4 regions of the Cupriavidus sp. 22TCCZM01-5 genome follow, and region 2 is predicted to be linked to each of the others. Evidence: predicted binding sites of a transcription regulator. Region 2 holds the regulator's gene; each other region holds the start of a gene.

Region 1 (7,867 bases), on a different contig from region 2:
GTCAGCTTGATGCCCTTGACCACGATCGCGCTCACCACCGTGAGCCACGCGGCCGCGATCAGCGTCACGTAGTGCACGTTATTCATCTTTGGCCGGTCGAAGATGAGCAGCGTGGCGTTGGCTGCCGGGATCATGGCGGAAACCATGAACACGCAGCACAGCACCAGCAGCGCCCAGCCGGCAAAGAAGCCCAGCGTGCGCCCGAACACCATGCTCACCCACGAGTAGGAGGTGCCGGCGCTCACCAGGGCGCGGTTCATGTTGATGAATGCATACGCAATGCCGAACATGACGAGACCGCACACCAGGATGCTCGCCGGCGCAAGCGTGCCGGCCGTCCCGATGATCGTCGAAGTCGTGATCTCGACGCTGTAGGCAGGCGCCGTGCCGGCGATGCCCATGATCACCGACTCGACGATGCCCAGCGAATCGGCATTGAGCTTGGAGGGTTCGTCCATGGGCGTGCGACTCGCGGTCGGCATTGATGGACCGACTTTTACTCCGTGCGGGGGGGACTGGCAAGAGGGATGGCGTCCGGCCGGGCGCAGCCCCCGCCCGCCAGCTGGCAGGCGCTCACGAGCGCGCCTGCTTCAGTGCGTCGATGCGCAGGCGATAGCTTTGCAGCAGGCAGGCCTTGTCGCTACACCGGTTACGGGAATCACGAAGCCAGTCGCGCTGATCCGCACGCAGCCGCGCCTTGTTCGCCGATGCCTTCAGCTTCTGCTCGTAAAGTCCCGCCAGCGCCTTATCGGCGCGGGCCAGTTCCGCATCGCCGCAAATCAGCTGGGCGGGAACGGAAATAAGCTGGCTGCAATCAAAACTGCGCATCAACGCTGCCTTTGCCTCGCTTTGCGTTTCCAGCAGCCCCGCCTTGCATAGCCCCTGCAAGGACCGGCAAGCGACATTGCGCCGGACCCACGCCATGTCTTGCGCACCATACTGCTTGACGAACTGATTGATGGCGGCGTGGCTCACCCCGCGTTGCATGGCGTTTGCCGCGATGATCTCGTTGCAAAGCGAGTCCGCTGCGTAGGTCTTCCCGTCGCGCCGGTAGCAGCTGTGAAACCCCAGTTGCCCGCTGCCAACGACGCTGCGTCGCTCGCCGGAAGCAAACAGGATGGAAGCGCAAGCGGACGCGCACCTTGCGTTATCCGGAACGGCAGTATAGACGCGGACCTTGTCCATGGCATCGACCATCCGGAACGCGGCTTCGACATTCCCCCCTGGACTATTCAACACGAGAGGCACAAGTCCCTCGCGATCACGGCCGGCCATCCTGGCGACGGCGAGGAACCGGTCAGCGTCACCGTCCTGGATCTTCCCTGCGCCGATGATCATCTTCAGATCCAGCTGGGGTTGGTGGTAGATCTTGAATTCCATTCCCGACACCACACCCGGGGACACCAGCACGGCGAGACAAAGCCCGCGGAGCCAATCCCGGATCACGAGCCAAACCCCCACGCACTCCACTACTGGGTGCTCAGTGCTGCGCATAGAGTCTCCTCGAAATACGAAGGGAGCGAAGACTGGGAGCCAGCCCGCCATGGACGGCTTCGGAGGGGTGGGGTCATCGGCAGTCCCTTGATCCAGATCAGAATGATCTCCGGATAGAAGCATAGGGTTCAAGCACGAGGCTTCGATACGACGTGGCCTCAAAGGCGACCGAACTTAATCGATGGAGCCCCGCCATGGCCACCGCGTTTTCCACCTGGCATGAAGACCATGTCCATTTCGCCCGGCTGCTTGACCTTCTGGAAAGCCAGGTCATCCTGTTCAACCGGGGGGAGCGGCCTAATTACAGCCTGATGGGGATGATTATCCATTACATGCGAACGTTCGGTGATCGCATTCACCATCCGCGCGAGGATCTTGCCTACGAACGGCTGCTTGAACGGGATCCTGACATGCGCCCCGTGGTCGGCCGTCTCCAGCAGGAGCACCGCGTGATTGCGACAGTCGGCGAAACGCTGCTGGAGCGTCTCAATGAAGCCGAGTGCGACACGATCAGTTCTCGCGCGGCACTGGAGGCGGCCGCGGCCATGTACCTTGTGTATTACCGCAATCATCTCTCGACCGAGGAGCGGTACGTCATGCCGCGCGCGGCGCAGTTGCTGACGCCGGAAGACTGGGATGCCGTCGACACCGCGGTGCCGGCCAGCGCAGATCCGCTCTTCGGGCAGGAGGTCCATCCGCGCTTCGCCAGCCTTCGCGAGCAGATCGAGAGCGAGGCGCGCATGGCCAGCCACGGCTAGAGACCTACGACCGCCGCTACGAGCTACCCTGGTCCTTCGGCCAGAACGTGATCCGGATCTCGGGCGGGGCGACACCGTTCTCGTCGCGCGGCAACGGGTCGGAGAGCGTCACCGCGCGCAGGACGGCGTTGTCCCAGCCGGAATTGCCGCTTGACTTGGCCAGCCTGGCGGACAGGATCGATCCGTCGGGTGCCATGCGCACGGCGACGACGGCGGCCGGATTGCCGTTGATGTCCTCTGCGAAGATGATGTTCGGCTTGACCCGCTGGCGCACGCGCTCGGCATAAGCGGAAGAAGGCTTCCCGGAAGTACCGGTGCCGGTACTCGCGTTGGCCCCCCCCGCCTGCGCGCGCAAGCGCGACAGTTCGCTGGCCCGTTCGGCATTGGCGGCCTGTCGCTGCGCTTCCTGTGCCTCCCGCTGCGCGGCCTTGCGGGCGGCCTCGGCGCGCGCCTGCGCATCGTGCTGCGCCTTCTCTTGTGCCTTTTCCCTGGCCTTCTGTTCGTCCTGGGCCGCGCGCTCGGCCTTGCGCGCCTTTTCCTGCAGCGCGATATCGGCGTTCTCTTGTTCGACCGGCTTCACGCTCGGCGCCGGTTTGACTTCCGGCTGACTCTCGGGCTGACTCTGCACGGCCTCCGGGATGGGGTCCCACATTTCGGCGGAAACCCCTTCCGGCGCCGTGCTGCGCCAATGCACGCCGTAATAAAGCAGCGCCCCCAGCAGCAGGTGCATGAACAAGGCTGCCAGGAAGCAAATCAAGGTCCCCCGTTCCCGCACGGGCTGAAAGGGAAATGCACCGGTCTGCATGGATCACCTGCCTCGCCGCTGTTCGCCGTCGGGATGGCCCGCCATCTCCTACGATGCGACGTGCGCGCCCGGCCAGTCCGGCTTCCGTTCAGGCGATAAAGCAGGACAGGCCCGAAGGGCCGCACCCCCAGACACAAGTACATTCTACGAAGTGCAGCGCAAGAGCGGGAGTGATCCGGATAGCCGGCGAAGCCAGGGCCGGGACCGGTCGCCGGCGCGCCAGGCAGGCCGCCGGCCGGGCGTGGCTATGAAGGGTCTTTGGTGCGAGTGCGGGACACGGCAGCCATGATGCCGAGGCCGAGGATGACCAGGCATGCAATGCCGATATAGACCGAGGCCAGGCCCGCGACCGACAGTCCCCAGGCGATCCCGCCCACCAGCACCAGCAATCCGATCAGATAGAGCGCGAATGACATAAGGTTTCTCCGGCAGTGAGTCGGATAAGGTCAATGTAGATCCCGGTGTATCGCTGGGGCATCGGAGGCAGGCGCGCCGGCGCGTAGGCGGGTTCTGACTTCCGGTGTGCCGCAACCGCCACGCAGGCGCTGCCGCGCGCGCTTTCGCCGGACTGCGTGCGGCGCATCAGGCACTGTCTGCAGGAAATGACGTTTTCCGTCACAATGCGGCCTCGCGCTGCGCCGGAGCGCGCTGGCAACGCATGAGGCGGGACGCAGAATCCCGCCCGCCAGCGAGCAGCGACTGGAACAACAAGACTTCGCGCTCCCCATGACGGCTCCGCACGGCACACCCGATACGCTCCCCGCTTTCTGCAGCAACCCGACCCTCGCGCCCGCCCAAAGCCGCCGCGCCCTGCTCGCGCTCGGCGTGGGCAGCTTCGGCATTGGCACCGGCGAATTTGTGATCATGGGCCTGCTGCCCGACGCGGCGCGCGATCTGGCCATCTCAATCCCGCAGGCCGGCCACCTGATCAGCGCCTATGCGCTGGGCGTGGTCATCGGCGCCCCGCTGCTCGCCGTGCTGGGCGCGCGCTGGCCGCGGCGCAACCTGCTGATCGCACTGATGGCCGCCTTCGCCGCCGGCAATTTCGCCAGCGCGGCCGCGCCCGCCTACGCCTCCATGCTGATTGCGCGGCTGCTGACCGGCTTTCCGCACGGCACCTACTTTGGCGTGGCAGCCCTGGTGGCGGCCGGCCTGGTCGCTCGCGAGCGCCGTGCCCAGGCGGTCGGCCTGGTCATGCTGGGGCTGACGGTGGCGACGCTGGTGGGCGTGCCGATTGCAGCTACCGTCGGCACCTGGCTGGGCTGGCGCGCGGCGTTCCTGATCGTGGGATCCATCGGCGCGCTCACGGCCTGGCTGGTGTGGTGCTGGGTGCCGTTCTTCCCGGGCGATCGCCGCGCGAGCCCCCTGCGCGAGCTGACGGCGTTGCGGCGCAAGCAGGTATGGTTGACGCTCGGCATCGGCGCCATCGGCTTTGGCGGCATGTTCGCCGTATTCAGCTACATCAAGCCCACCATGCTCGAAGTGGCACAGTTGCCGGCAAGCGCCATTCCGGTGGTCCTGGCGCTGTTCGGCGTGGGCATGGTCGCCGGCAACCTGGCCGGGGCCTGGCTGGCGGACAAGGCCCTGACACCGACCATCGGCGGCGTGCTGGCGTGGTCCGCGCTGGTGCTGGGCGCGTTCACCGTGACGGCGCCGCATTCGTGGCTGGCCAGCGCCAATGTGCTGCTGATCGGTACTGTCGTGGCACTGGGGCCGGCGCTGCAGATCCGCCTGATGGACGTGGCAGGCGACGCCCAGACCCTGGCCGCCGCCCTCAATCACTCGGCGTTCAATTTGGCCAATGCGCTGGGCGCCTGGCTTGGCGGCGTGAGCATCGCTGCCGGGCTGGGCTGGACTTCTACCGGCTGGGTCGGCGCGCTGCTGGCGGTGGGCGGCCTGGCAGTGTTTGCCTGGTCGGCGCTGGCCATGCAGCGCGGCGGCGCGACCCTGCCGCAGGCTTCCTGATCCATGCCGCCACGTTCCGCGGACGCCCTGACGTCATTCTTCTGGAGCGGCGACGCCATCCGCAGCCGGAGCGTGAGCGGGATCGTGCTGTCCGGCACACTCGACGTTCCGGAGCCGCCGGCGCGGCTGCTCGCCGATTGGGCCAGGGAAATATCGCGCCATATGACCCTGGACGTGGGAGATGTCGAGGTCATGCCGCTTGCCCGCGCGCGGGCGCGATGGCCCCAGTACTCGCACTGCGTGCGGGCCGTGGCCGACTGGACGAGCAGGCTCGGGCTGCCCGGCGTACTCGCCTCCAGCGAGGTTGCCCTGATGGTCTGCCGCGGCGCGCGGTATCACCACGACGGCGAGCAGTATGGCGGCGCGGCCTTCTGCAACCTGTTCCTGAGCGAAGACAAGGGCCAGGACGTACATTTCCCGGCACTGGACCTGCGCATCCCGCTGCGCCGCGGTACGGCCCTGGTATTCGACACCTGCCAGCCTCACGGCGTGATTCGACGCGGCAGCCATGGCTTTGACGAGGCCGACTTCCCGGGCGACCAGGATTGCACCCAGCTATTCCTGACCTGGGAGCTTCCCATCGAGGATGCCCATGTCGCACGCGCGCTCGATATCGCCTTCGACACCGCCCCGTCCGCCTCGGCCACCATGAGCGAGGAGCAAGTCTGGCTGCATGGCGAACGGGTCAGCGTCCGCCAGGAGTCGGGGCGGTGGCGCCGCGCTGACTAGGCAATCCAGGCCGGGGCCGAGCCGCGCCGGTCAGAACTGGATCGACGCGTGGCCAATGCCGTCGAACTCCGCCGTGACCAGGTCGCCCGCCGCAGCGGGCAGGATCCCCACCCAGGTTCCCGTAGTGACGATGGTGCCTGCCTTCACGCGCTGGCCATGGCTCGTCGCGTGGCGCAGCCAGGCCCCGAGTCCGTACGCCGGATCGCCGAGGGCATGGGTACCCTTGCGCTCGAAGCTTTGCGCGCCAATCCGGACATGGCAGCGTTGCGCCGCCCAGTCGCGCGCCTCGTAAGGACGCCACTCGCCGAGTACGAGCGCGCCGTGTGCCTGCAAGTCCGCAAGCTTCAGCAGCGCCGGCGCATCGGTGAACTGCTGCCAGCGCGAATCCACCACTTCGATCGAGACGGCCATGGCATCCACCAGCGTGGCAGCGCTGTCGCCATCGAGCGCCGCCGCGTCTTCCGGGCTGACCGGGCGTGCGAGACGCAGCGCGATCTCGGCCTCGATGCCGCGCCAGGTGAAGTGCCGGTCCCCGGCCATGGCCGGGCTGCTCCAGACGCCGTCTGCGGGCAACTGCGCGTGCGTCAGCCGGGCCTGCCGCGACGGTCCGCCCGACTTCCAGTAACCGGGGCCGGTCGCGTGCCAGCCCAGCGAGCCGGCGACCGCCGCCTGTACGGCGTAGGCCTCCTCCGGGGTGGCCAGTGCGGTGGCGAAAGCCTGTGCATCGGCGCAGCGTTGTTCGCGGCGAGCGCGGATCAGGGTCTGGGCGACTGCATCAATCTGGATTGCGTTCATGCCGGCAACGGCTCCTTGACGAGAATTCGGGTGGATCGGAAGGACGGTCAGTTGGAAGTCAGGACCTGCTGACGCTGGCCGTGCGCGTGTCGGCGGCCAGTTGCGGCTCGTCTTCCAGCTCGGGTTCGCCCATGGGCCTGCCAAATGTCTCTGGCGCGAACTGCACGCTCAGGGCGAATACGGCGTACATCGCAGCCAGCATGCTGAACATGCCGCCAACGCCGTAGGTTTCGAACACGCGCCCGCTTACCAGCGGCGTCAGCGCACCGGCCAGTGTACCCAGCGCAAGGATGAGCGAGGTGCCGAAGGCGCGTACGTCGGTCGGATACTGTTCGGGCGCGAAGATCCAGATCGAGGTATTCAGCAGCACCACGCAGAACGTAAAGCAGGCGCCGAACAGCAGCACCAGCCCCACGTTGAACGTCAGGAAGCCGAAGCTCAGGCCCGCGGCGCAAGCCAGCCCGGCGCCAAGGGTCAGCACGCGCTTGCGCGGAAAGTGATAGCCGCAGTACGACGCCGCCAACGCACCGAACAGGCTCCCGCTTTGCATCACCATCGTGAACAGCAGGCTTTTCGAGATGGTGTAGCCCTGCGACATCAGGATGGTTGGCATCAGCGTCAGCACGGAAATCTGCGCACCGTACGTCATCGACACCGCGACACCCAGCGCCACCGTACGCCGGCCCAGGCGCCCCTGGAACACATCGCGCAGCCGTACCCTGGCACGGGGCGCCTCGTCCTGGACGGCGTCCCGGATGTACTGCGTCGGCGCACCGCGCAAGGTACCCAGGCGTCCGGAAGCCAGGCCGGAGAGCACACGGTTCGCATCATCGACCCTTCCCTTCGACAACAGGAAGCGCGGGGTCTCGGGGATAAAGCGGCGGTAGAACACGACGAAGATTGCGGGCACTACCAGGCAGCCGAACAGCCAGCGCCAGTTGTCCGGCCCGGGGAACAGCCCGAACACGGCCAGTCCGAACGCAGGTGCCAGCATATTGCCCAGGCCGCCGCTGCCCACGCTGACCAGGCCGACCGCGGTGCCGCGAAAGCGGGTGGAGCACAGCTCGGCAAGGATCGTCACGGCGACCGAAATTTCGCCACCGAGCCCGATGCCGACGATGAAGCGGCCGGCCGCCAGCACCGTATAGTTGGGCGCCAGCGCGCAGATGATCGCACCCAGCGTGAACAGCAGCAGGTTCGCGTTCAGCATGGCGCGACGGCCGTAGCGGTCGGCGATAAAGCCCGATGCCACGCGCCCCAGCGCGGCCGCGCTGAACGTCAGCGTATTGAGAAAGCCGATGTGCGCGACCGATATACCCCA
Region 2 (7,867 bases):
GCCTCCAGCTCCTGCCAACGGCCGCGCTTCAACCCGCGCGGCAGCAGAAACTGCCCGTAGCGCGTGCGGATCAGGCGCGACACAGTCAGGCCGACCGCCTCGAACATGCGGCGCACCTCGCGGTTACGACCCTCGGTCAGCGCTACGTGATACCACTGGTTGACACCTTCGCCACCGCCATCCGCAATGCGCAGGAAGTTGGCTTCGCCGTCATCGAGTTTGATGCCATGCAGCAGGCGCTGGCGGTCAGCCTCAGCCAGTTCGCCCAGCGTACGCACCGCATACTCGCGCTCCACGCCATAGCGCGGATGCATGAAGCGGTTGGCAATATCCCCCGAAGTCGTAAAAATCAGCAGACCTTCCGTATTGAAATCCAGACGACCCACCGCGACCCATTTGCCGGTCTTCATGCGCGGCAGGCTGTCGAACACGGTCGGACGGCCTTCGGGGTCTGACTGGCTGACGATCTCGCCGGCTGGCTTGTGATACAGCAGCACGCGCGGCGGCTTGGAAGAAACCTTGCGATGGATCAGCTTGCCATTCACACGGACCTGGTCGGCTGGCAGGATCCGCTGGCCGATGTGCGCGGGCAATCCATTGACGGAAACACGCCCCTGCAGGATCAGCTCTTCCATTTCCCGGCGCGAGCCCAGGCCGCCTTCGGCCAGGACCTTGTGCAACTTCGGCGCATCGTCGTCCGCGGACAACTCACGCACCGGCTTTGCCTTGGTGCGCGGGATGACAGTGTCTTCCTGGTCGTACTGGTCCGAGATCACAAACCGGAACAGGTCTTCGCTGGTCGCACTGGTTTTGTCGGCGCCGGCATGTCCCTTCCGTTGAGGCTGGCCGCCCTTGCGCTGGCCATGCTGTCGACCTGCGGACTGGACGTCGCCTTCCGGCACAGCCCTGGCGGTACGCTGCCCCTGCGGCTTGCGCCTGCGGCCCGCCGGCTCCGCCTTCTCGCCGCGATCCGGTCCCGCTTGGCCGCTTTCTCGCTCAGCCGCGCCCTCTGCCTTGACCGGCTTGCGCTTGCCGCGACCGCGCGGGGCGGCACGCCCACCTGGCTCGCCAGCCGCCTTGCTCTCGCCCGCCCCGCCCGGAGCGCCAGACTCGGCACCCTCGGTACGATTGGCGTCTCGATCCTGGCCCGCCTGCCGGCGCGAAGCCACCAGGTTGCGCAAGCCGCGCCTCAGGCCCTTCCTGCGCGGCGCCGTATCGGTGCCTGACCCGGAGTCTGCTGCGCCATCGGCAGCCGGCGTCCCGGTTGCCCGGGTGTCATGTTCAACGGAATCAGACAAAGTATTCACTATCGGATATTGCATATTGTTCAGTTGGGCACGCGCTCGTCGTGCTCGCTCGCGTGCGGCGGCGCAGCGTCGTCGCCGGAAGAATTACCGCCGTCCTGCTTGTCCGGCGCGCTCTCGACATGGAAGCCATTTGCCTCGGTCACGGCCGACGCGAGATCCGCCACTTGCATGGCATCGGCGCAGGCCTGCTCGACAACCCCAGCTTCGTCTGCCGGCTCGTCGCCAGCCACCAAAGCGGATTCAGCTACATCAACGGCTGCGCCGGCCGGCGAAGCCACCTCTGGCTCAGGGAAGGCCTCTTCGTCGCCGGCCGCCGGCCGCGCCGTTGCCATCTCTTCAAAATCAATCGCCTGCTGGTCCAGCAGCGCCGCCTGCGCCTGCGCCTGGGCGTCCTCGAGCGGCGGCAGCTCATCCAGCGTACGCAGCCCAAGGTCATCGAGGAATGCCTTGGTGGTCGCATAGAGCGCTGGCCGGCCTGGCACATCGCGGTGACCGATGACCTCGATCCAGCCGCGGTCTTCCAGCTTCTTGACCACCTCCGTGCTGACCGTCACGCCGCGAATCTCCTCGATGTCGCCGCGCGTCACCGGCTGCCGGTACGCAATGATCGCCAGCGTCTCCATGACCGCTCGGGAATACTTGGGCGGCTTCTCGGGATTAAGGCGATCCAGGTATTCCCGCATCTCCGGTCGGCTCTGGAAACGCCAGCCGCTGGCCAACGCCACCAACTCGACCCCACGCTGGCGCCAGTCCTGGCGCAATTCATCAAGCAGGGCCCGAATCGTGTCAGCGCCGACATCATCGGCAAACAGCCGACGCAGGTCGCTCACGCGCAGGGGCTCCTGCGCACAGATCAGCGCAGTCTCGAGGACGATTTTCGCCTCTTGGGTATTCATGTTGGGTGTGCAGCCTGTCTTTGCACCTGCTCCCGGACGAACCCGGAGCCCTGGACATTGTGGATTCAGCGGTGCGATTGCCACCGCCATCTCGTCGCGCAGCAAACCCGAAAGCTCTTCGCCTCGAGGCCGTGCATCTTCTGTTGCATCGATTTGCCGGGTGTGTTCCGGCAGGAGATTGCCCGGTCACCGGCAAGTACCAGTGCACGAACCTCTTGCACGCGCCCATATGGGCAGACATGGCCTCCGGCTAAAGTCCGCCTCGGCCGCAAGAAAAACGGATATCGGAAGCAAGGCCAGCAATGACTGCACCACGGCCGCAAAGCCAGCCGGACTTTTGAACAGATATTGTGAACCGGATGGACTGCGGAAAGGTTCGGTGCCGAATTGTCGGCGCTTTGCCCGAAACCCTGGGCGCGCCCCCTTTTTGGAAGGGCTGCCGGGCGCCGCTCGGAACCACGCCGCGCGATACCGCAATGGAGATGATTGTATGGCATTCCAGCCCACACCTGCAACCACCGCGCGGCGCCAGAGCGTATGGAGTGGTTTCAGAACACCAGGCAGAACCCATGCTCTGCCAGGGAATGTGGCAACAACACCGCTCGGCCGATTCCCAATGCACCGAATGCCATGACGGCCAAGCCGGCCCCGACCCTTACCCAGCTCCGGCGCGACCAGGCGCGCAAAAGCCCCGAAAAGCTCGACAGCGCCAGCAGATTAGGCAACGTACCGAGGCCAAAGGCGCCCATCACCAGCGCCCCCGAGGGCGCATTTCCGGCCAGCAATGCAAGGGCCAGGGCCCCATAAACCATGCCGCAGGGCACCAAACCCCAAGCCAATCCCATCCCATAGCGGCGTGCCAGGCCGCCCCGCCGAGCCTTGGCTTCCGTCGTCTTTCTGCCCAATCGAGCCATGCCGGCGGCACTGGCGCTAACCGCACGCGCCGCGAGGCGCTCCAGCCACACGATGGTAAAGGCCTCGCCGCGTATCAAGCGCCAGCCAGACAGTAGCAGCAAGGCGCTGCCGACTCCGAACAGCCAGCGCTGAACGGGCAGATAGTCCTGACGCCAGGCCGTCGCCCCCAAGGCGCCCAGCAGCGCACCAAGCAGCATGTAGGTGGAAATACGCCCGACATGCATGACAAGGAGCTCCACGAGCCAGTCCTGTGGGCGCCGCACAACGGCAACGGGTACGCCGGCGGCGCGTTGCTCGACAGCCAGCGCTACGCCACCACACATGGCAGCGCAGTGGAAGCCCCCTAGCAAGGCGAGCATGAAAACACTGAGTAGCACACCAAAAGTCAACTGCAACTCCCTACCGCATCACATCGCGCGTTAAAATGCACGTATTGCGCCCTCGCCGCTCCAATACTGCAGGTTCCAATTGCTAACATCCATCCCCGTCACCGAGATGTCGCCCCGTTGCTCCACTTGCGGCATGGGGCAATTGTGCCTGCCGGTGGGCATGAGCCAGCAGGACCTGCAGAAGATGGACACCCTGGTGCAGGAACGTGTCCGTGTCCACAAGGGCGAAACCCTTTACCGCATGGGCGATCCGCTGACTGCGGTCTATGCCATTCGCTTCGGCACCCTGAAGACGCATGTCACCACGGAAGACGGCCGCTCGCAAATCACCGGTTTCCACTTGCCAGGCGAAGTGGTCGGCCTCGACGGCCTGGGAGAGATGCAGCACGCCTCGGATGCCACCGCGCTCGAAGACACGGAGGTATGCGTCGTTCGCCTGGCCGATCTCCAGTCGCTGTCCATCGACCTGCCATCGTTGCAGCAGCAGTTCCTGCGCCTGATGGGCAAGGAAATCTCGCATGACCAGCTCATGCTCGTCACGCTTGGCTCCATGCGCGCCGAGGAGCGGCTTGCCGCGTTCCTCATCAACCTGTCCGAGCGCTTGTCCGCCCGCGGGTATTCGTCGACCGAGTTCGTCATGCGCATGAGCCGGGAAGAAATCGGCAGCTACCTGGGTCTGAAGCTCGAAACGGTCAGCCGTCTGTTCTCACGATTTGCCGAGGCCGGCTTGATCCAGATCCGTCAACGTCACGTCAAGCTAGTCGACATGGCGGGCATCAAGCAAGTCTACAGCCGCTCCTGCTGAGGCCATCTGACCGCCTCGCGTGGCAAGGCGGTCAATTCCTGCCGCTTCTTACTCCAGCTCGTCCGTTTCGCTGAGCTTTGTCGGCATGGTGTACAGCGTCAGTCCGCTGGACAATGCGCAGAATATCCAGGCCAGCAGGAAACCGATCGTATAGACCGCCTCGCGCGAGGCCTCGATCGGCTGACCGAAGAAATTCAGGTCACCAGGGTCCACCACGGAAAACACAGTTGCCGTGGCAACCCCGGCCATCAGGAACGCCGGCCACAGTACCCACATCAGCCAGCGCAGCCTCATGGCTGCCTCGCTTGCGGTGCCTTGGCACTGCCCGAGGCACCTGCCACCTTCTCGACAACCAGGCCATGCCGGGCCACACCATCGACCACTGGCCGGTCAGGATGAGTGGAAGCCAGCCAGATAGTCACGCCGCAAGCCACCATGGCCAGCAACGGGCCACTCATCAGCAGCCACGGCCACGGCTCTTTCCACCACGGATTGCTTTCTTGCATCGTCTTGCCCCCTTCGTCAACGCCTCATCGAGGCGCTCGCGGTTTGGTACGGCACAGCGCCGACGCGCCGTGCCGCCCTTAGCATCACAAATTGCGTGGCACGATGAAACTGGTAGATTGCCTGATTTGCGCACTACCTTGCCCCGCACCTTCGCTGGTCACTGTCACGCTGATCTTGTGCGTACCTTGCGCGGCATCGTCGATCGGCACGCGAATCCGGATCGGCACCAGCCTGTTCGATGTCGGCGCCAGAGCCTGCGCGTCCGGATCGTACTCGACGGTCATGTTCTTCAGTTCGTCGCTCTCGGCCTTCACGCTGATGCGCATGGGCGCCTCGGTGGTATTGATGAGTTGCAGTCGATAGACGTTTTCGATCCAGCGCCCGTCCACCTCACGCCCAAGCGCCCCGCGGTCGCGGATGATGTCCACTTTCAATGGCGTGCGCAGCGCAAGCGAAGCCACGAAACCTGCAACCATCACCAGCCAGATAATCGAGTAGATGATGGTCCGCGGCCGCACCAGCCGCTTGCGCGCCGCAGCGGCCGACAGCGCCTTGCGCATGGCATTCTCGGACGTATAGCGGATCAGCCCGCGCGGGTAGTCCATCTTGTCCATGACCTGGTTGCATGCATCGATGCAGGCACCGCAACCGATGCACTCGTATTGCAACCCGTCACGGATATCGATGCCGGTCGGGCACACCTGCACGCAGATGCTGCAGTTGACGCAGTCACCTAGCCCGGCCTGGTGATGATCCACCTTGCGCGACCGGCTGCCGCGCGGCTCGCCGCGCCCGACGTCGTAGGTGACCACATAGGTGTCGCGGTCGACCATCACGCTCTGGAACCGCGCATACGGACACATGTACTTGCAGACCTGCTCGCGCATGAAGCCTGCATTCCCCCACGTGGCGAAGGCGTAAAAAAGCATCCAGAACGCCTGCCACGGACCCAGCGAGAAGCTCAGCACCTGGCCGCCAAGCTCACGGATCGGCGCAAAGTAGCCAATGAACGTGAAGCCCGTCCACAGCGCGACCAGTATCCACAGGGAGTGCTTGGTAGCCTTCAGGCGGAACTTGCGCGCGCTCCAGGGATCACCGTCCAGGCGGATCCGCGCGAAGCGGTCGCCTTCGACATGTCGCTCGATCCACATGAATATTTCGGTGTAGACCGTCTGTGGACACGCGTAGCCGCAGAAAAGCCGGCCGGCAATCGCCGTGAACAGGAACAGCGCCAGCGCGGAAATCACCAGCAGGACGGCAAGATAGATGACATCCTGTGGCCAGAGCACCAGTCCGAAGATATAGAACTTGCGCGCGCCAAGGTCGAACAGCACGGCCTGTCTGCCATTCCATTGCAGCCAGGGCGTGCCGTAGTAGATAAGCTGGGTCAGGAGTACCATCCAGACCCGCCAGTTGGAGAACGCGCCCGTCACCGAGCGCGGGTATATCTTGCGTCGAACCTCGTAGAGCGTTTCGTCGGAGGTTTCGACAGGCGACGACGCCGGCCCTTGCGGGCCGGCCGCGCGGGCCAGTGGTTCTGTCCCGGGTGCATTCATGGATGCGCTCCTTCAGCCGCGATCGCGCATCCCGGACCTGAGTCGGTGGTCATTGTCCTGAGCCTCCGGTATTGGAAAGGCCCCAGACGTAGGCCGTCAGCATGCGGATGCGCTCGGGAGTCAGGATCTCCTCGTGCGCCGGCATGCGGTTGTTGTGGCCCTTCAGGATGGCTTCGACAATGCTGCCTTCCGAACTGCCGTACAGCCAAACATTGTCGGACAGGTTCGGCGCGCCGAGTGCCTGGTTGCCCTTGCCGGTTGCGCCATGGCATGCCGCGCACGTGGACTTGAACGTGCTCTCGCCGCGCGATGCACGGATCGGGTCAAACGACAGGCCAGACAACGACCTCACATACTGCGCCACATCCGCTGCAAGCTTGCCATCAACAGTCGAGGCAAACGGCGGCATCACACCATTGCGGCCCTTGGTGATGGTCTGCTGGATCGTCTCGGGTTCTCCGCCATAGAGCCAGTCATGGTCCGTCAGGTTGGGAAAGCCGCGGCTGCCGCGCGCGTCCGAGCCGTGGCATTGCGCGCAGTAGTTCAGGAACAGGCGCTGGCCGATCTCGCGCGCCTGCGGGTCTGCCGCGACCTGTTTGATGTCCATGTTCAGGTACTTGGCGTAGACATCGTGCTGCAGCTTCTCCTGCGCCTGCTGATGCGCGGCCAGTTCCCCTTGCGTGGAGAACTTCAGCACACCGGCATAGGAGCCCAGTCCCGGATAGAGGACCAGGTAGGCCAGGCCAAAGATGCAAGCCAGCAGGAACATCCACATCCACCAGCGTGGCAGCGGATTGTTCAGCTCGCGCAGATCGCCGTCCCAGACATGGCCGGTGTCATCGCTGGGGTTGACAACCTTCGTGACCTTGCGTTGGGAAAAAAGCAGCCACACGCACCAGACGATGCCGACGAGCGCGATGGCGGCGATGTAGTAGCTCCAGAAATCGGAAAAGAAATCGCTCATGACTAGGTATTCCGGCTCGATGTTGTGTGGGTCTCGTCAGGCAGTGCGAACGGCAGCATGGCGGACTCCTGGTTGGCGGCTTGCCGGCCATTCGACCAGGCCCACCAGCAGATGCCCAGGAATACGACCATCGACACGACCGTGGCAAAAGCAGTCAGCATTGCCATGACTTACTCCTTCGCGGGCGCGGCTGCGGCCGCGTCCACACGCACATTGCGACGGTTGGTGCCGAGTCCCTGCAAATAGGCGACCAGCGCATCCTCTTCGCTCTTGTTCTTCAGTTCTTCGGGCGCCTTGGCGATTTCCGCCTCGGTGTACGGCACCCCCAGTCGCACCAGCGCGCGCATGCGGGCCTGGATGTCGTTGGTCGGCAGTTGCGCCTTTTCAAGCCATGGATAGGACGGCATCACCGACTCCGGCACGACATCGCGCGGATTGCGCAGGTGAATGCGTTGCCAGTCATCGGAGTAGCGTCCGCCGACGCGCGCGAGGTCGGGCCCGGTACGCTTGGACCCCCACAGGAACGGA
Region 3 (7,867 bases), on a different contig from region 2:
GTTTGGAGATGTCCAGCTGGCTTGCGCCGGAATCTGCCGGACTGATTGGGCGTTGCGACTCATGCTCCTCTGGGCGAGGCTGGCATTTTCACCTTCCACCGCGAAAACGGGCCCTAACCGCTTCATACAGGTAAGGGCGTTCCGGCATAACTGAAGTCATCGAACGCTGTCACACTGTCAGCTTTCCTCCAGGTAGTAGGCTCGCTGCTTGTCCAGCGTCACACAAAGCCACCGCCCTCTTTGCAGACAATCGCGCCCCTACCGAGCGGCCACTACTGGGCCACGCCCCACGCGCCCTTCCCGCTGGACGGTGCGAACGGCTATGACGACGTTTTCCCTGGCGCGCGCTGCGTCAGCGACGGCAAATGGGTCATCTTCGACAGGAACGGGGACGAAGTCTGGGCGTGCAATGCCATGTATGCCGCCGCCCATTTCGACTTTGCTCCCGTGTCCGGCGCCTTCGCGTCGACGGCCGACTGAGGGGCTGGCCGCGCCGACAGACGTCCGCCCTCCCCATTCAACATAACCGTCCCAGCAACCCGCAAATGTCCAGGCAAAGTTTCGGTGTCCGGGCGTTATGTTCGCGTGCTGGGGCTGCGGTGACCCTGGCGCCGGCCTGTCCGACAAGGATCGCACCATGCGAGCCATGCTGTTCGAGGGTGCGGGCCTGCCCTTGAGGCAAGAGGACGCACCGGTGCCTCGCCCCCGGGGCGGGCGAGGTCCGCATCGCCTTGGCCGCCTGCGGCGTGTGCCGCACCAACCTGCATATCGCTGACAGCGGCCTGCGCTATCCCAAGCTCGCGCTCATTCCGGGGGACGAGATCGTCGGCATGGTCGAATCATGCGGCACCGATGCCAACGAAGGGGAAGTCCCTTCCATTCGATGACCCCAAGCCGCGCTACATTGCAACTACGCGGTTGCGGCCTCCAGCCTTCGCGCGATGGAGACGATCGTCAGCCGCACGCAGAATCGCGTCGATGGTCTTGCCGTCGCGCCCGAACTGGGAGACGCCGATGCTGACCGTAAGCGTGACCCCGACTTTCCGCCCAACCGCGCTTTCAAACACGGCGGATTCTATGGCTGACCGGATGCGCTCGCCGATCGAATGCGCGACCGCTAGGGCAGCTTTGGGTAGCAGCACCATGAATTCCTCTCCGCCCACACGCGCGACGCCGTCATACGGCCGGATGGCATCGCAGCATTGCTGCACGACCTCCTGCAAGACTTTGTCGCCGATCTGATGTCCGTAGTAGTCGTTAATCTGCTTGAAATGATCCAGGTCGAGCGCGAGGAGAGAAAACGGTTCGCTTTCTCGGTTGGCACGTGCAATTTCAGCTTCAATACGCTCGAAGAACGAGTGGCGGTTCGCAACCCCGGTGAGCGGGTCGGTCGCGGCAAGATGCTCCAGCTTCTGGTTGGTTCGTTTTAGCTCCTGAAGCGCACCTTCCGTACTGGCCATGGCAGCCTTCAGGCGAGCCATCAGTTCTTCCTGGCTATAAATGGTCGCGAACGAACGCGTGGTGTGAAACGCTTGGACAACCCCATAGCTCAACAGAAAAAAGCCTCCGGCGAAAATCGCGTGGGCCAGCCACCACATATGGTTCCATGGGCGACCAAGAATGAATGCGACCGAAGACAGGGCGAAAGCAGTCACCGAGATGCCGAAAATCAGCATGAGTGGTGAGCGAATACGCCGGATAATCAGGGCCGCGACGTTCAGGGTGGAGAAGAACAGCGCCCCACCTTCGATTGACAAGCGCACAGCGACATGGCCTGCCATGTGGGAGTTGGCCACAACCGCAACCAGTAGATCGATAAAAATAAATGCGGAGATCCAACCCAACCAGCCTCGTGGCTTCCTGCGTATTTCAACGGAATCGGCTTTTCGGTCAAACGAGAGCAGCCCGACCAGCAGTAGCATGGACATGACTAGGCGGGAAACCGGCCCATAGAGCAGAAACAGCCAGATGTGGTCATGAGCCAGCCTTGTGAACGCGCCGTGCAACACGTAAATCATCACGAATCCGAGAAAACCCAATGTAAGCCATCTTAGCAGCGGCTCACCTGAAGACTGGTAACAACGCCACGTCACATACGTAATGAAAAGACCTTCAAGTGTTGCTGCGGTGATTGCAACTTCGTGGAACAGGTGACTCTCATAGTTCAGAGTTGCGTCCTGAAAGAAGAACAGGTATGAAATAAGGTAAGCCGGGATCAGAGCAAAGCCGACAATCAAGAAATTTGAATAGGCTTTGGTCACGAAATGGATTGCTGATGCCGGCTCTTCAATTATCGTGCTTGCGCTCATATGCTTTCTCCCGGCGGTTACAAAGCCATTGATCGCTTGCTCTTCTATGACCGGTCTCCTCTCTTCTTGCTCACTTCCAGGAACTCTGCGATCCCCTAACTCTTATCCGGCATTTCCTCAAGCGGCGGGCTGGTGCGCACGCTGGCAAGACTGGACAAGGCAGGCTCGACGCAGGTATGAGCTAGAGCACCATCGTGCCCGGGGGCGACGGAACGGTCCATCATCGCTAAGATAGTTCAGCCACGGGCTTTCTCTGCTTCTATGTTTGCAGCTCTGATTGAAACTTCCTCGAATCCACAGTGCGCGTGAGTTTCTTTTTTGGCCTTCCGATTGCCGTCCCCGTTGGTGACCGCAATAATCATCAAAACCTAAGATAGGTTACTGAGCACATATTTCGCAATTGCCTCGATTATGAACTCGAGAATGAAAGAATTCCCGTTTGCTGCAGCAGTGACGCGCTTGACCGAGGCGGAGTACCTTCGCCAAGCACAGGCGGCTTGCGAGCACTACAGCATCATCCCTGGCGTCACGGGGCCGTACCAGGCCGCCTCCCTGACGTGGGACGGCACGCGCTATTACTACGCGTACGGTAAGGACGCGTCGGACGCGCCAAGGCTGGTGGAAGCTTTCCGGGTGGGTGATCTTGGCGAGCTGGAAGCGCTGTTCCAGTACCCGAAGCCTATCAAAGACCTATTCCCGCTGGATTATGCAGTCTTGTAAAGCGACGACCCTTGGGCGGACGTCTTTCCGGTTGAGGCGGCCCATGGTTGAATGGTAACTGCCATTGTTTCTCCGAGGCTCTTCCATGGCCGCCACCACGTTCATCAATGGCCCGCTCGAGTTCGCGACTATTTTGATTCGCCACCACGGCATTCATAGGGGGCTATGGACCTTGAGCGTGAGTTTTCACGTCCAAGGCACGAATATCCTGGCGAAAGAGCCGGATGGCCGCGCTTTTCCAGGCGCCGTGGTTGCTGTCCAAGGCGTCGGCATCCGCGAGGTCGAGGTGCCGGACTCCCTGACAGTCGATGCAGTTGCGGTGAATCCAGCTCCCAGAACCGTCGCCACCAGCACGCGACATAAGTAGCGACTCGCCCAAGCCACGTCGCGGCACGCGCATCTCCTGATCAAAGCCTTCCAGATTGCCGCCGTCAGTTTTCGCGGCGCCTTGGAAGTATCCAAAGCATCGCACCGAGCACCTTGCCGCCGCTTTGGCGCGGTCTCCAAACGCAACGCGGCAGCCGGACAGGATGTGATCGAGCCACTACTGCCGCCACCGAAAGCTCGGCGCACCCGCTATCCCGGGCGCAAGCCGCTAGACGATCGGGCCGTGCTCACCGGCATTCTTTTCGTCCTGCAGTCCGGCATTCCTTGGGAGATGCTGCCCAAGGAAATGGGCCGCGGCTCCGGGATGAGTTGCTGGCGACGACTGCACGCCTGGCAGAAGGCCGGTGTTTGGGATCGCCTGCACGAGGTACTGCTAGCCAAGCTGCGTGCGGCCGACCGCATCGATTGGTCACGTGCGTCTCGCCGCCATCCACGAAGCCTTCCTGAAAATCGCCTGTTGCATCATCTGCTGGCGTCATCTCAGGAAGTCATTTTGTTAGGCCTTCTAAGGCGAAGTGCGCCGGGCGCGTTCTTCGCAAACGACCTCCGGCCCCTGGCTTGGCCGCATTCACGCGCGATTTGACGACTCTTTGGGGGTGGCCGGCAAGTCGCGGTCCACGGCTTCGCGCAACTCGTGCAGTTCCTTGCGCAGCAATGCCAGTTCATTGTGCAGGCGCTTGATGTCGGCGTGCATTTCACGACGCAAAAGCTTCTCATCCTCACCGATGAACATCGCCGCAATGCTGGCAAAGACCAGCGATAGCATGCCGTAGCCGAGCAGGACAACGAACATGGCGAAGATGCGCGATGCTGGCGTCGTCGGCGCTATGTCTCCATATCCCACGGTAGCGCTGCTTTCGAATGCCAACCATAGTCCCTCCGCATAACTATGTACCTGCGGCTCCAACCAATAGAACACCGCACCAGAGGAAGCGAGCAACATCGCGCCCAATGCGAATAGCAATAGCAATCGGTTGGGCGAGAAAAGATGCCTGAGGAAGAGCGCGGAACGAATGCCCACGACGCAGATGAAGGCTGCACGCAGCACCCATTCGAGCGAAGACCATGTGCTGGTGCCCCAGACAAGGCTCACTGCCGCGCCAATCAGGAGCAGAGCATCGAAGCGGTTACGAAGTAGGAATTGCTTCCATCGCCGACTCAAGAGCCAAATCAGGGAAAACGAGGAGACAAAGCCAGCGAAGATGATCAGGTAGAGCAGTCGCCCAATCCTGAAGAGAATGGGAGGACTCGCAACCAGATCAAGATAGAAAGCGGGAATCGCCAGCAGACTGAGTCCGAACAGGATCCATTGAATCCAACGCCAGGCCCGCACCGCCCGTGGATCATCGTGCGGGTCGACGCCATGCAATGCGATATAGCGAAAGCTACCGGTCACTCTTTGTTCCGCAGAAAAATTGTGCGCGATGGCAGACGCGAGGCCTGAGTACTGATTGCGCCGCCACGCATGATCGGCAATTAGCATGCCCGAGATTGTCATGCTAGACGAGAGCGTTGGCGTGCCATTGATATAGATCAGCTTGCTTGGCCTCACTATTCACGCCGCAACTCACGTTGGCACCAAGCACCCCGTCGCGGCCCTGGGGTTGCACATCGCGGATGTGGGCTGATCGGGAAATTGGGGCGTTCAACTTCGTTCCCGTCGGTTGGCACAACGTGCGAAGCATTATGCTATCGGTCGACCTCTCCGACTTGCCCCTCCTGCACGAGGAGGACACGGGCCACGCCCCGATCGTCGAGGGCGCCGGCGCTGTCGCTGCGCCCTCGCGGAGCCTGTCAGGTGCGGCCAGCGATCGAGAAACGGATTAACCGCGGCTGGCATCCCTCGGGCTGCGGAGACTTTGGCCTGGCCCTGGCAGGGCGCCGGGCTGTTTTCTGCCATGACCTCGCCGGCAGTTCGAAGCCGCGGCGCTGTTGCATGCGAAATCTAACCGCAGGCTCGAATTACCCCTTCGCTCATAGCATGACGTCGCGCGGTGCACTTACGTCGCCGCCGATGCGGGACTATTCCCTCCTCCGGAACATACCGATGGATCAAGCAATCTTTGCGGCAATGGCTTCAAGCTGGATTTTTTTGCTGAGGGAAGTTTGCGACCGAAGCGGGCACCCCACATCAGGGCATCATCTCACCGGTGATTGCAAACGTGACGCCACGATCCTTAAAACCGCCAACCGTGCGTCGTGAACGGAAAATCCGTATGGTGTTAGAAGCTTCGCACGTACGGAGCATGTAAGCGGCAACTCACTTCAACACAATGCCGCATGCTCCGCCGCGAAAAGCGGGGGAACTTGTGCGGCGCCGCCATCTGATTAGGCAGCAGCCTCCGTCCTGAAGACCGCCATCGCTTGCTGCATGTGAAGCGCCTGTTCTCGCAGCGACTGTGCCGCGGCGGCAGCCTCTTCGACCAGTGCGGCGTTCTGCTGCGTAACTTGGTCCATCTGCATTCTCACCGGCAAAAGTCAAGTGGATCCGCCGTTTCCATAATGTTTCAAATGAGCGGACCTCGCGTCCATAACGCAGGGACAGGTCTACATCGGAGCCAAGCGCCCCGCCGCAAGATTCAGCCCATGCCCAGAATCGTCATTGGCTTGTTCGCATCGTCGAGTGAGTCGACCGACACGTACGCGACAAACTGTACCCCAATGACGGAGGCAGAGAATCAGCGTAGATTGATGCCGCCTTCTGCAAGTTCGCGGGTCAGCTCTGCCACAATGCCGGGCCGGTCGCCGCCCAAATGCAGGCTGTTCGTGACATTGAAGCCGACCTGGGCCGCTGCGCGGATTTCCCAGTCATTCTGCAGCGGTGTCACGAACACGACACCGTTGCCGGGATCCTCCGGCGTGCGCCGCGCAATCGCGAACTGCAGGTCTGCGCCGGCATCGCGCAAGGTCTCCAGTACCTTCTGGCGTTGGACTTGGACAACTTCAAGGCAATCAGTGACCGCTGTGGGCATCTATGGGCCCACTACGATCGAGCCAAGCGCGAAGGCCCCGAGCGCGGCAATTACGATAGCAACCCAGTACCCCAGATTCCACTGCTGCGCCAGGCCCTCACGTTGCAACGCGTGAACGCGATGCCAATGTTGGACGACCGCGGCTATCAACCACTCGGTACCAATTACCACCATCGTCATTCCCACTCTCTTCGGCGACCATGTTGCACCAAGCCGGCCGACAACGGGTGTGCCACGCTGCCTGCCCAGGTACACGAAGAACTCTGCCAGGGTGAAGCCGAAGCTGATCATCGACAGGGAGGTGCGCAACCAGGCCATCAGCGTTCGCTCGAAGGCCAGAAAGCTTCGCTCTAGCGCGAGTCCGGTTCGTGTTCGCGACTGCAGCGTCTTCTCGTCAGACTCTGACGTGCTGCGTGCCAGGATTTGGCGCGGCTGCAGGTTCGCGATCGGAAGGGAGGGTCATGGGGAATCTCCAGGTCAAGGTCAGGCAATCTGACGGTTGCTTTGCGGGGCCGGGGTCGGGGTCGGGGCAAACTGCTCATCCCGGGAGGACCGTACCCGAACACCGTCCCCACAATCGCCGCGTGAAACCCAGCCAGTATCGGCGCCTTGGCATCCGTGACGATTCCTGATGGTGGCCGCCCCCGGGGATGACGTCCCGCAGGACATCACCACTGTTCCAGTGGGTTGACCACCAAGGGGGGCTATTGCGTCTGGGCCGGGTGTGGCGCAGTAGTTCTCCCACATGCCGCGCCCGGACTTTGCGCAAAAGGTCAACGACTGGCCCAAGGACAAAAAGCCTTCTGACGCGCGCTACTAAGAAGATTCTGGCGCGGGGACACTGCGTGGCGGCCGCAAAGCAGGAACCCGCCGCGGCGATCCGCAATAAAGCATCATCGCCACGGCCTCTGTTAATCTTGCCAATGCCACTTCCAGCCACCTTGTCCTCAGGTTTGGTCTCGCGTTTCTTCCTCGAAGTAAGGCACCATGGCTTTCAACTCTTCAGAATCCAAAGGCAAAGGCTTGGCGTTCATGGAGCGCTGGAAGCAGCCGTTGATACGCTCTTCAAGCGTAATCACCCTCCCCGCACGCGGCGTGTAGCTGGGGAAGAAGGCGGAGATGCCTACGTATGGAGAACCGTCGGTCACCGTGCCTGCGCGGGCAATCCAGTCGGCTCAAGCACGCATTCGAGCCGCCGCAACGAGCATGGCACAAAAGTGCCGCAAGGAGTATGTGCATTTATCAGGGGAAGACAAGGTAGCAACCATTGATTATTGGGTATTTTTCTACCGGCACCGCCCAAATGCTAGGGCCGGCTGTCCCCGAACTACGCCGCAGGAGCGCGCGTTGAACTGTCTCGGATCCCGTATTGGACCTATGCTTCAATGGCCTATTTGGAGAAGGGTGGACTTTCGGTGTACGAGCGTCCTCCCCTCCGCGCGATAAGTCCTTCGCTGGGCGACGCCGGGTTGGAAGGAG
Region 4 (7,867 bases), on a different contig from region 2:
GTGGCTGGCCAGTACGATGAGAACGGCACTGAGGGGCCCGTCGCGCGACAGATTCTCGAAGCCTTGCTGCTGGAGAGCGGCCGGCCTGTCCTGGTAGTTCCCTGCGCCGGAAGTTTCTCCGCGACAGGCGCCCGCGTGATGATCGCCTGGAACGGCAGCCGCGAAGCCGCGCGAGCCCTGCATGACGCCTTGCCACTTATCGCGGGGGCACAGGCGCGCATTCTGAGCGCGCCGACTGCGGCCAAGGAAATGCGTCCCGATGCCACACCGGTGGGGCACGCGGCACGTGTTCTCGAGCAACAAGGCGTGACCGTGGGAGTCGAGCATGGCCCGGGCGGATCCGACCTGACAATCGGTGAACTCCTGCTGTCCAGGGCAGCGGATTTCGATGCGGACCTGATCGTAATGGGGGCGTACGGGCACGGACGCATGCGGGAACTGGTGCTGGGCGGGGTGACGCGGACCTTGCTGGCATCGATGACGGTCCCGGTGCTGTTCTCGCACTGAAAACAGCATCCTAGAAAAGGTAGAGGCGCGGCTGCTCGGTATGGCGCGCGTCGCCAGTCCGCGCGCGCTGGAAGATGCCTGCCACCAGGGCCATATCCGAAACCAGCGCGCAGATGACTTCATCGATGGACAGTACCCCCAATAGCGCGCGGTCCTCGCCTACCACCGCGAGATTCCGGACGCCGTGGGCGAGCATGGTGCGCAGCGCTTCGCCCACATGGGCGTCCCGTTCGATCGAAAGAACACCTTGCGTCATGACCGAGGCCACGGTCTTGTCGCTGAAGCCGTCGGCGTCGGCGAGGCCATGGACAACGATGTCCCGATCCGTCACCAGTCCCCTGACGTACAGCCGGCCCGGCATGCCATCCGTGACGAGCAGTGCGCTGGCACAGTGGTCGCGCATGAGCCTTGCAGCCTCATGAAGGCCGCCGGTCATGGCAATGTGAGTCACGCCGCGTGAACAGATCTCGTCGACTTTCATCTTTAGTTCCCTCCCACGCGCTTCGCCCCTTGTGCGCCTGCGGCATGACGTCGTCTACGCGGCAAACCGGAAGTGCCCGCTATGCAGGACGATGTGACAGGCGCCGGTCATCTCGAACACGCCGCGAGCGACTCCCTCGATCGTCTTGCGATGGTTCAGGAAGGCTGGGATGAGGTCTTCACGGAGATAGGAGCGGGCGCCAAAGTGGTCTTCCAGCGCCTCCGCTGTTATCTCATATGACGCATGACACCCATCGATCTGCGCCGCGCATTGCAGGCTTGGACCTCCGGGGCAATACGCCGGCTCGGTGTTGAGAAAGACGATCTGACTCATGACAGCCACCCTTCGTTCAGGTCATTGACCCGTCAGCGTTCCGCTTCGCTTCGGGTCAGAAGGACTGGCAAGCATGTCCTGCGGATAACGCCTTCGGACACGCTTCCCATGACCGTGCGCCGAAAGCCACGCCGCCCATGCGTCCCGAGCACGATCAGGTCGGCCTTCCACTTGTCGGCTTCCGCGGCAATGGTGTCGGCGACCAGTCCGAGGGTGTTCGTGCGCTCGATCAGGTGTGTCACGCCAGGTATCCCGGCGGCCCGGAAGCGGTCCACTGTCCTGGTCAGGGTCGCCTGGCCGTAGGTCATGACCTTCTCCAGTAGGTCTGTCGGATCGCTGTATTTCAAGTCGAGGAAGAGATCGTTGTCATCCACCACGAACAGCGCCTTGACTTCCGCGCCGGTCGCCTTGGCAAGAATGATGGCCTGGTCGACCGCGAGCGAGGCTGACTGGCTGCCATCGACAGCCACGAGAATTCGCTGATACATGCTGAGACCTCTCGAGACAGGGAGCCAGGCTGACAGCGGAGGCACCGGTCGGCATGAATCAAGGCTAGGCTGCGCGGGGAAGACCGGCTTGATGTGTGTCAAACGGGCGCTTGCGTCTGGCAACCGGTGGGCCTTCGCCATGAAGCTTGATGTGTGACAAGTCCAGGCTGTCGCTGGCGTCTAGATTGCAAGGGCGGCTCTGCCATGCCGCTACAAGGAGCTTCTCCATGGACTACGCGACGATCATGGTTCACCTCGACGCCAGCCGCCACATGCACCAGCGTCTGCACCTCGCCGTCCAACTGGCGGTGGAGTATCAGGCAACGCTGATTGGCTTGCTGGCCTTGGGAGAGCCGGAGCCAAGGTCAACCCGTTACCTGATGGACGGTGACCGTTACCTGGCTTCCTACAAGGAGTGGCAACGTCATGCCGGTGAAATGGCTCACCAGGCATTCCTGGGCGCAACGGACGGGCTTGTCATCCCGACCGAGTGGCGCACGACCGAGTGGGCAACGGCGGCTACCGTACAGGGAGATGCCCACGCGGCGGACCTGATCGTTCTCGGCCAGCGCGATCCGGCGGACAACGAGGCGTTCGACGACCCTCATTTCGTCGAGTCCGTGGTGTTGCAGTGCGGACGGCCGGCCCTGGTCGTGCCCTATGCGGGCGCGTTTCCCAAGGTTGGCAAGACCATCCTGGTTGCCTGGAACGGCAGCCGGGAAGCTGCCCGGGCCATTCACGACGCCTTGCCCTTCCTGCGGCGCGCGGAGTCGGTGGACGTGGTCTCGTGGGGCAAGCCGGACGTCTCATCCGACCTTTGGCTTTCTCCCGCGCGATATGCGGTCGAGTGGCTGAGCCGGCATCGCGTGCAGGCGCAACTCCATGACATCGAGACAGACGCCGGCAACGATACGGGAGAGATGTTGCTGTCCCGGGCTGCGGACCTGGGCTCGGACCTGATCGTCATGGGTGCCTACGGGCATGGACGGATGCGCGAACTGGTCCTTGGCGGCGTGACGCGTACGATCCTGGCGTCGATGACCGTACCGGTGCTTCTGTCGCATTGACGGAGAACACCAATCCAGTCGTCTGAAAAGGACAGGCCATGGAATACAGGACTGTGCTGGTCGCGCTCGGTAGCGATGCGGGCTGTCAGGCGCGCATCCGGATGGCCGCCGAACTCGCGGCGCGTTTTGGCGGACACCTGGTTGGCGTCAGCGCAACCGGCGTCAGTCTGGGCCCGCTTTTCCGCGCTGGTGAGGAGGCCGCAAGCCACGCCGAGCAGGCGCGCCGCAGACGCCTTGCGCACACCGCCGCGTCCGGCGAACTGCTTAGTGAAACAGTCGCCCGGTCGGCGCACCGCACGCCGTTCACGCACCATGTCGTGGAGGATGAACCCGGCTGGGTACTCGCGCAGGAAGGACGCGTTGCCGACATCATCGTTCTGGCAGGCATGCTGCCCCCCGGGGACAGCGAGATGCAGCGGATCGCGGAGCAGGTGCTGCTGAATGCCGGCCGCCCGGTGCTTCTCGTGCCGCCACAACCGGCGCGGCTGCACGGCGGACATGTGGTAATCGCCTGGGATGGCGGCCGTGAAGCGGCACGCGCGGTCGCCGACGCCATGCCGCTGCTGCTGTGTGCCGGCAAGGTGACGATTCTTGCCGTCTGGGACGAGAAGGGAAGCCCGGACGCGAACAGCGAGCCAGTTGCCGGCCTGAGGCACTATCTGATGCGGCATGGCGTCATTGCCGGGGTCCATACCGAACAAACCGCGGAGCCGGTCGGGACCGTGATCCTCGAAGCATTGCAGACGCTGGACGCCGGGATGCTGGTGGCCGGTGGCTACGGTCACTGGCGTGTCCGCGAGCTGATCATGGGCGGGACGACCCGTAGCCTGATGCGCGCTTGTCCGGTGCCGCTGCTGCTTTCCCATTGAAAGGGGGCGAAGTGGAGCTCCTATTCCTCGGTGCCACGGACTCCGTCACAGGTTCGAAATACGTACTCGACACTGGACGCAGCCGCGTCATGGTGGATTGCGGGCTGTTCCAGGGCTTCAAGTCGCTTCGATTGCGCAACTGGGAGCCACTCCCCGTGGACCTCGCCAACCTGGATGCCGTGATCCTGACGCATGCGCATATCGACCACAGCGGCTATGTGCCGCTGCTCGTGCGCAACGGCTTTCGCGGCACGGTGTTCTGCTCCATGGGAACCGCGCAACTGTGCGGCATCCTGCTGCCCGACAGCGCGGCGCTTGCCGAGGAGGACGCAGCCTATGCCAATCGCAAGGGATTCTCGCGCCATCGGCCGGCCCTGCCGCTCTACACCAGCGCAGATGCCGCGCGTGCGCTGCGCCGGCTTGAGCCCAAGCCATTTGGTGCGCGGTTTGCGGTCACGCCGGATATTGAAACGGAGTTCCACCACGCCGGGCACATCATTGGCGCCGCTGCGGTGACACTGCACGTGGCCGGGCAGCGCATCGTTTTCTCGGGCGACCTGGGCAGGCAGCAAGACATCGTGATGCGGCCTCCGGAATTCGTCCGCCAGGCGGACTGCCTGCTGGTCGAGTCGACCTACGGCAACCGCGTCCATCCGGACGAGAATCCGCTGGATGCGTTGGCCAAGGTTGTCGACAACACGCTGGGCCGGGGCGGGAGCCTGGTTATCCCGGCCTTCGCGGTTGGGCGCACGCAGGCCTTGCTGTACTGCCTGCATCGGCTGATCGAGGACAGGCGCATGCCCGACATTCCCATCTACCTCAACAGCCCGATGGCCATCGATGCGACCCAGATCTTTGCCTTGCATCCTGACGAACTCCGGATCAATCGCGCGACCTGCGCAGCGGTATGCGCCTTGCCGATCCCGGTGCAAAGCATGGAACAGTCAGCCTGGCTCAACCAGGACCACACATCCAAGGTGATCCTGGCCGGCAGCGGCATGGCGACCGGCGGGCGCGTGTTGCATCACCTGGCCAGTCTTGGCACCGACCCGCGCTGCACCATCCTGCTGTCAGGTTTCCAGGCCCCCGGCACGCGCGGCGCGGCGCTTGCGGGCGGACAGCGCGAACTGCGTATCCATGGCAAGGACGTTCCAATCCGCGCCGCCGTTGCGCAGATTCAGGGACTGTCGGCGCACGCGGACGCGAATGAACTGATGACCTGGCTCGGCGGATTCCATGTGCAGCCACGGCGCGTATTCATTGTCCATGGCGAGCCGGATGCCAGCGATGCGCTGCGCCAGCGGGTGGAACGGGGCCTGGGTTGGCAGGTGACGATGCCGGAGTATCGGAAGGCCTATCGCCTGGACTGAGCCGCCTGGCAGGCTATCTCCTGCTGACCTTCGTCAGCCGGAAACTGCTTGCGAGATTCCTGGAACCGGATTGAGGAACGTTTCGCGGGCCGCCGGATTCCGGCCCCACGTATTCGCGCAGGCGCAGGTTGCACTCCGCTGGCGTGCTTCTATAGTGCCTTCAATAGGAACCGGAATGTGCGCTCAGGGCACCAGACATGGCGAAGGGCAAGACCCCTCATACGATCAGGATGCGCGGGACGCGGCTTGCCGCCGGGCGCCAGCTTCGCCGGGCGGGCCCAAGCCAGGCACGGCTGGCGGGGATCATCCGTTCGTCCATGGAGGCCATCATCTCTGTCGACGGCGCGCAGCGCGTCGTGCTGTTCAACCCGATGGCGGAGACCCTGTTCGCATGGCCAGCCGGACAAGCGATCGGCCGGCACCTCAATGACTTCATTCCCGAGCGCTTCCGGGCTGCCCATGAAGCGCATGTGCGTCGGTTCGGCATCACTGGTATCTCTGACCGGCAGATGGGGCGGCAACGGGCGCTCTATGCCATGCGCCGGGACGGTAGCGAGTTCCCCATCGAGGCGTCCATCTCGCAGACGATCGATGGTGGCACGAAGCTCTACACCGTGATGCTGCGCGACATTACCGAACGGGTACGCGCTGACGAGGCGTTGCGCCGCTCACGCGAGGAACTGCAGCAGCTTTCGGGCAGCATCCTGGCCGCGCGCGAGGAGGAGAAGCGGCGCATCGCACGCGAACTCCATGATGATCTTGGCCAGCGGCTCAGTGCGTTAAAAATGGACATGGCCATGCTTGGCGCCGATGTCGCGGAAGGCAGGGACACCCAGGGTCTGCTCGGGGACATCGCCGCCATGAACGATGTCATCGACGATACCGTGGCGTCGGTTCGCCGCATTGCCAGTGACCTGCGTCCGGCACTGCTGGACGAACTGGGCATGCTGACCGCCATCGAGTGGCTGGCCACGGATTTCTCCAAGCGCTATGGATTGCCGGTGATCGTGGACGGTGTGGATGCCGATGTTCCCGAGCAAACCGCGATTGCCATGTTCCGTATCGTGCAGGAGGCATTGAGCAATGCCGTGCGGCACGCCAATGCAACGGCCGTGAGCGTTCACCTGGCGCAAGTGGATGGCCAGATCGAGTTGCGCGTACAGGACAATGGGGCGGGCTGGGACAAGCAGTCATCCGGCAGAGGGCCACGCAAGTCACTGGGGCTGCTCGGGATCCGCGAGCGGGCACGCCTGCTTGGCGGAACGGTGGCGATCGACAGCGTGCCGGGTGCGGGGTTCTGCCTGACCGTAAGGATCCCACAATGGAAAGGGGCCTGAGATGATCCGCGTACTCATTGCAGACGACCACGCCGTGGTACGGGACGGGCTGAAGCATATCCTGGAACGCGCCGGCAGGTTCGAGGTGGCCGGCGAGGCCGCGGACGGCACGCAGGTGCTCAAGCTGGTGCGGGATTGCGCGCCGCAGGTGCTGCTGCTGGATTTGTCGATGCCGGGCCGCAGCGGACTCGAGCTGATCCGGCTGCTGCGGGACGAGCAACCGGGGCTGCGCATCCTGGTGCTCACCATGCACGCGGAGGAGCAATACATCGTGCGCGCTTTCCAGGCTGGCGCCGCAGGCTACCTGACCAAGGAAAGCGCGGCGAACGAGCTGGTGTGCGCCATTGACCAGGTGGCCAGCGGTGGCACCTATGTCAGCCAGGCGATCGCGGGCAAGTTGGCCACCAGCCTCCAGGACCCGTACAGCCAGGCGCCCCACCTGCGATTGTCGGACCGTGAGTTGGAAGTGTACCGTCGCCTGGTGCTGGGCGAGCCGCTCACGGCGATTGCCGCGGCCCTTTGCGTCAGTGCCAAGACCGTCAGCACGTACAAGATGCGGCTAATGGAAAAGATGCACATGCCAAGCGAGGCGGCACTGTTGCGCTATGCCATGCGCAACCGTCTGTTCGACGATGACGAAGGGCTCTGAACCATGCCCGGCCGTCAGTGCGGATCGATACAGACAGGGAGAAGCGCAACTGCCGGTGCAGTCGAGCTCACCTCGGCTTCTCAGCGCATGTCGAGGGCCTCCTGGTCGAGCAGTTCGATCTGTTTGCCCCGCACCCGGATCAGCCCTTCCTGCTGGAAACGCGACAAAGTCCGGCTGACGGTTTCCAGAGTCATGCCAAGGTAGCTTCCGATGTCTTCTCGCGTCATGCGCAACGTGAATGCCGTGGACGAATAACCCCTGCGTCGCAGACGATCGGAGATGCTGAGCAGGAAGGAAGCCACCCGTTGTTCCGCCGACAGGTTCCCGAGCAGCATCATCTGCCCCGTCTCCCGGACGATTTCAGCACTCAGGAGCTTGTGCACATGTTGTTGCAAGGACCTGACTTCGCGGCACAGGGCTTCGAGCAGGTGGAACGGGATGACGCAGACCGCGCTGTCCTCCAGCGCAATGGCATCGCAGGTATGGACATCGGTGGCGATGCCGTCGAGGCCGACCGTTTCACCGGGAAGGAAGAAGCCTGACACATACTCCCGGCCGTTCTCATGGGAAAGCACGGTCTTGAATGACCCCGAACGCAGCGCATAGATGCTCTGGAAGGGGTCCCCGGCCCGGTACAGGGCCTGGCCTTGCCTGACTATTCGCCAGTTGCGTACCACATCATGCAGGCGCACGACGTCGGCGTCGCCCAGGCTGGATGCCATGCAGACGTGCCGTAGCGCGCAGCTCGAACACTGGGCCGCCGGCT

Evidence for each region. Region 2 encodes FNR, which switches genes on or off when oxygen is low (the NO sensors DNR and NnrR bind a similar motif). Its sites were predicted from a motif close to TTGATNNNNATCAA; they were not measured.
Region 1: AC3FNH_RS26000 (hemerythrin domain-containing protein) is a predicted target of FNR. The motif match lies at 1,582-1,595, and genes of this name have one in related genera.
Region 3: AC3FNH_RS30660 (potassium channel family protein) is a predicted target of FNR. The motif match lies at 4,940-4,953, and genes of this name have one in related genera.
Region 4: AC3FNH_RS29610 (universal stress protein) is a predicted target of FNR. The motif match lies at 1,898-1,911, and genes of this name have one in related genera.

The regions. Positions count from the first base shown of each region.
Region 1 covers NZ_JBYOJR010000034.1:70,455-78,321, reverse strand. The annotation lists gene AC3FNH_RS26010 (APC family permease) at 1-458, opposite strand, end outside; gene AC3FNH_RS26005 (lysozyme inhibitor LprI family protein) at 574-1,380, opposite strand; gene AC3FNH_RS26000 (hemerythrin domain-containing protein) at 1,689-2,252, shown strand; gene tolA (cell envelope integrity protein TolA) at 2,269-3,057, opposite strand; gene AC3FNH_RS25990 (hypothetical protein) at 3,303-3,473, opposite strand; gene AC3FNH_RS25985 (MFS transporter) at 3,784-5,022, shown strand; gene AC3FNH_RS25980 (hypothetical protein) at 5,026-5,751, shown strand; gene AC3FNH_RS25975 (fumarylacetoacetate hydrolase family protein) at 5,782-6,546, opposite strand; gene AC3FNH_RS25970 (MFS transporter) at 6,605-7,867, opposite strand, start outside.
Region 2 covers NZ_JBYOJR010000002.1:189,721-197,587, forward strand. The annotation lists gene rluB (23S rRNA pseudouridine(2605) synthase RluB) at 1-1,322, opposite strand, end outside; gene scpB (SMC-Scp complex subunit ScpB) at 1,328-2,203, opposite strand; gene AC3FNH_RS02990 (sulfite exporter TauE/SafE family protein) at 2,752-3,507, opposite strand; gene fnr (fumarate/nitrate reduction transcriptional regulator Fnr) at 3,587-4,312, shown strand; gene AC3FNH_RS03000 (hypothetical protein) at 4,361-4,606, opposite strand; gene AC3FNH_RS03005 (FixH family protein) at 4,603-4,818, opposite strand; gene ccoG (cytochrome c oxidase accessory protein CcoG) at 4,903-6,375, opposite strand; gene ccoP (cytochrome-c oxidase, cbb3-type subunit III) at 6,425-7,339, opposite strand; gene AC3FNH_RS03020 (cbb3-type cytochrome oxidase subunit 3) at 7,342-7,506, opposite strand; gene ccoO (cytochrome-c oxidase, cbb3-type subunit II) at 7,510-7,867, opposite strand, start outside.
Region 3 covers NZ_JBYOJR010000052.1:19,955-27,821, reverse strand. The annotation lists gene AC3FNH_RS30690 (hypothetical protein) at 241-480, shown strand; gene AC3FNH_RS30685 (alcohol dehydrogenase catalytic domain-containing protein) at 732-887, shown strand; gene AC3FNH_RS30680 (GGDEF domain-containing protein) at 900-2,309, opposite strand; gene AC3FNH_RS30675 (hypothetical protein) at 2,733-3,029, shown strand; gene AC3FNH_RS30670 (hypothetical protein) at 3,115-3,396, shown strand; partial or broken gene AC3FNH_RS30665 (transposase) at 3,562-3,837, shown strand; gene AC3FNH_RS30660 (potassium channel family protein) at 3,985-4,914, opposite strand; gene AC3FNH_RS30655 (hypothetical protein) at 5,464-5,619, shown strand; gene AC3FNH_RS30650 (hypothetical protein) at 5,745-5,873, opposite strand; partial or broken gene AC3FNH_RS30645 (ACT domain-containing protein) at 5,996-6,337, opposite strand; gene AC3FNH_RS30640 (YidH family protein) at 6,389-6,727, opposite strand; partial or broken gene AC3FNH_RS30635 (c-type cytochrome) at 7,299-7,545, opposite strand.
Region 4 covers NZ_JBYOJR010000047.1:7,358-15,224, forward strand. The annotation lists gene AC3FNH_RS29595 (universal stress protein) at 1-507, shown strand, start outside; gene AC3FNH_RS29600 (CBS domain-containing protein) at 518-988, opposite strand; gene AC3FNH_RS29605 (DUF1488 family protein) at 1,043-1,321, opposite strand; gene AC3FNH_RS29610 (universal stress protein) at 1,354-1,809, opposite strand; gene AC3FNH_RS29615 (universal stress protein) at 2,037-2,876, shown strand; gene AC3FNH_RS29620 (universal stress protein) at 2,915-3,745, shown strand; gene AC3FNH_RS29625 (MBL fold metallo-hydrolase RNA specificity domain-containing protein) at 3,757-5,115, shown strand; partial or broken gene AC3FNH_RS29630 (PAS domain-containing sensor histidine kinase) at 5,340-6,434, shown strand; gene AC3FNH_RS29635 (response regulator) at 6,454-7,101, shown strand; gene AC3FNH_RS29640 (helix-turn-helix domain-containing protein) at 7,182-7,867, opposite strand, start outside.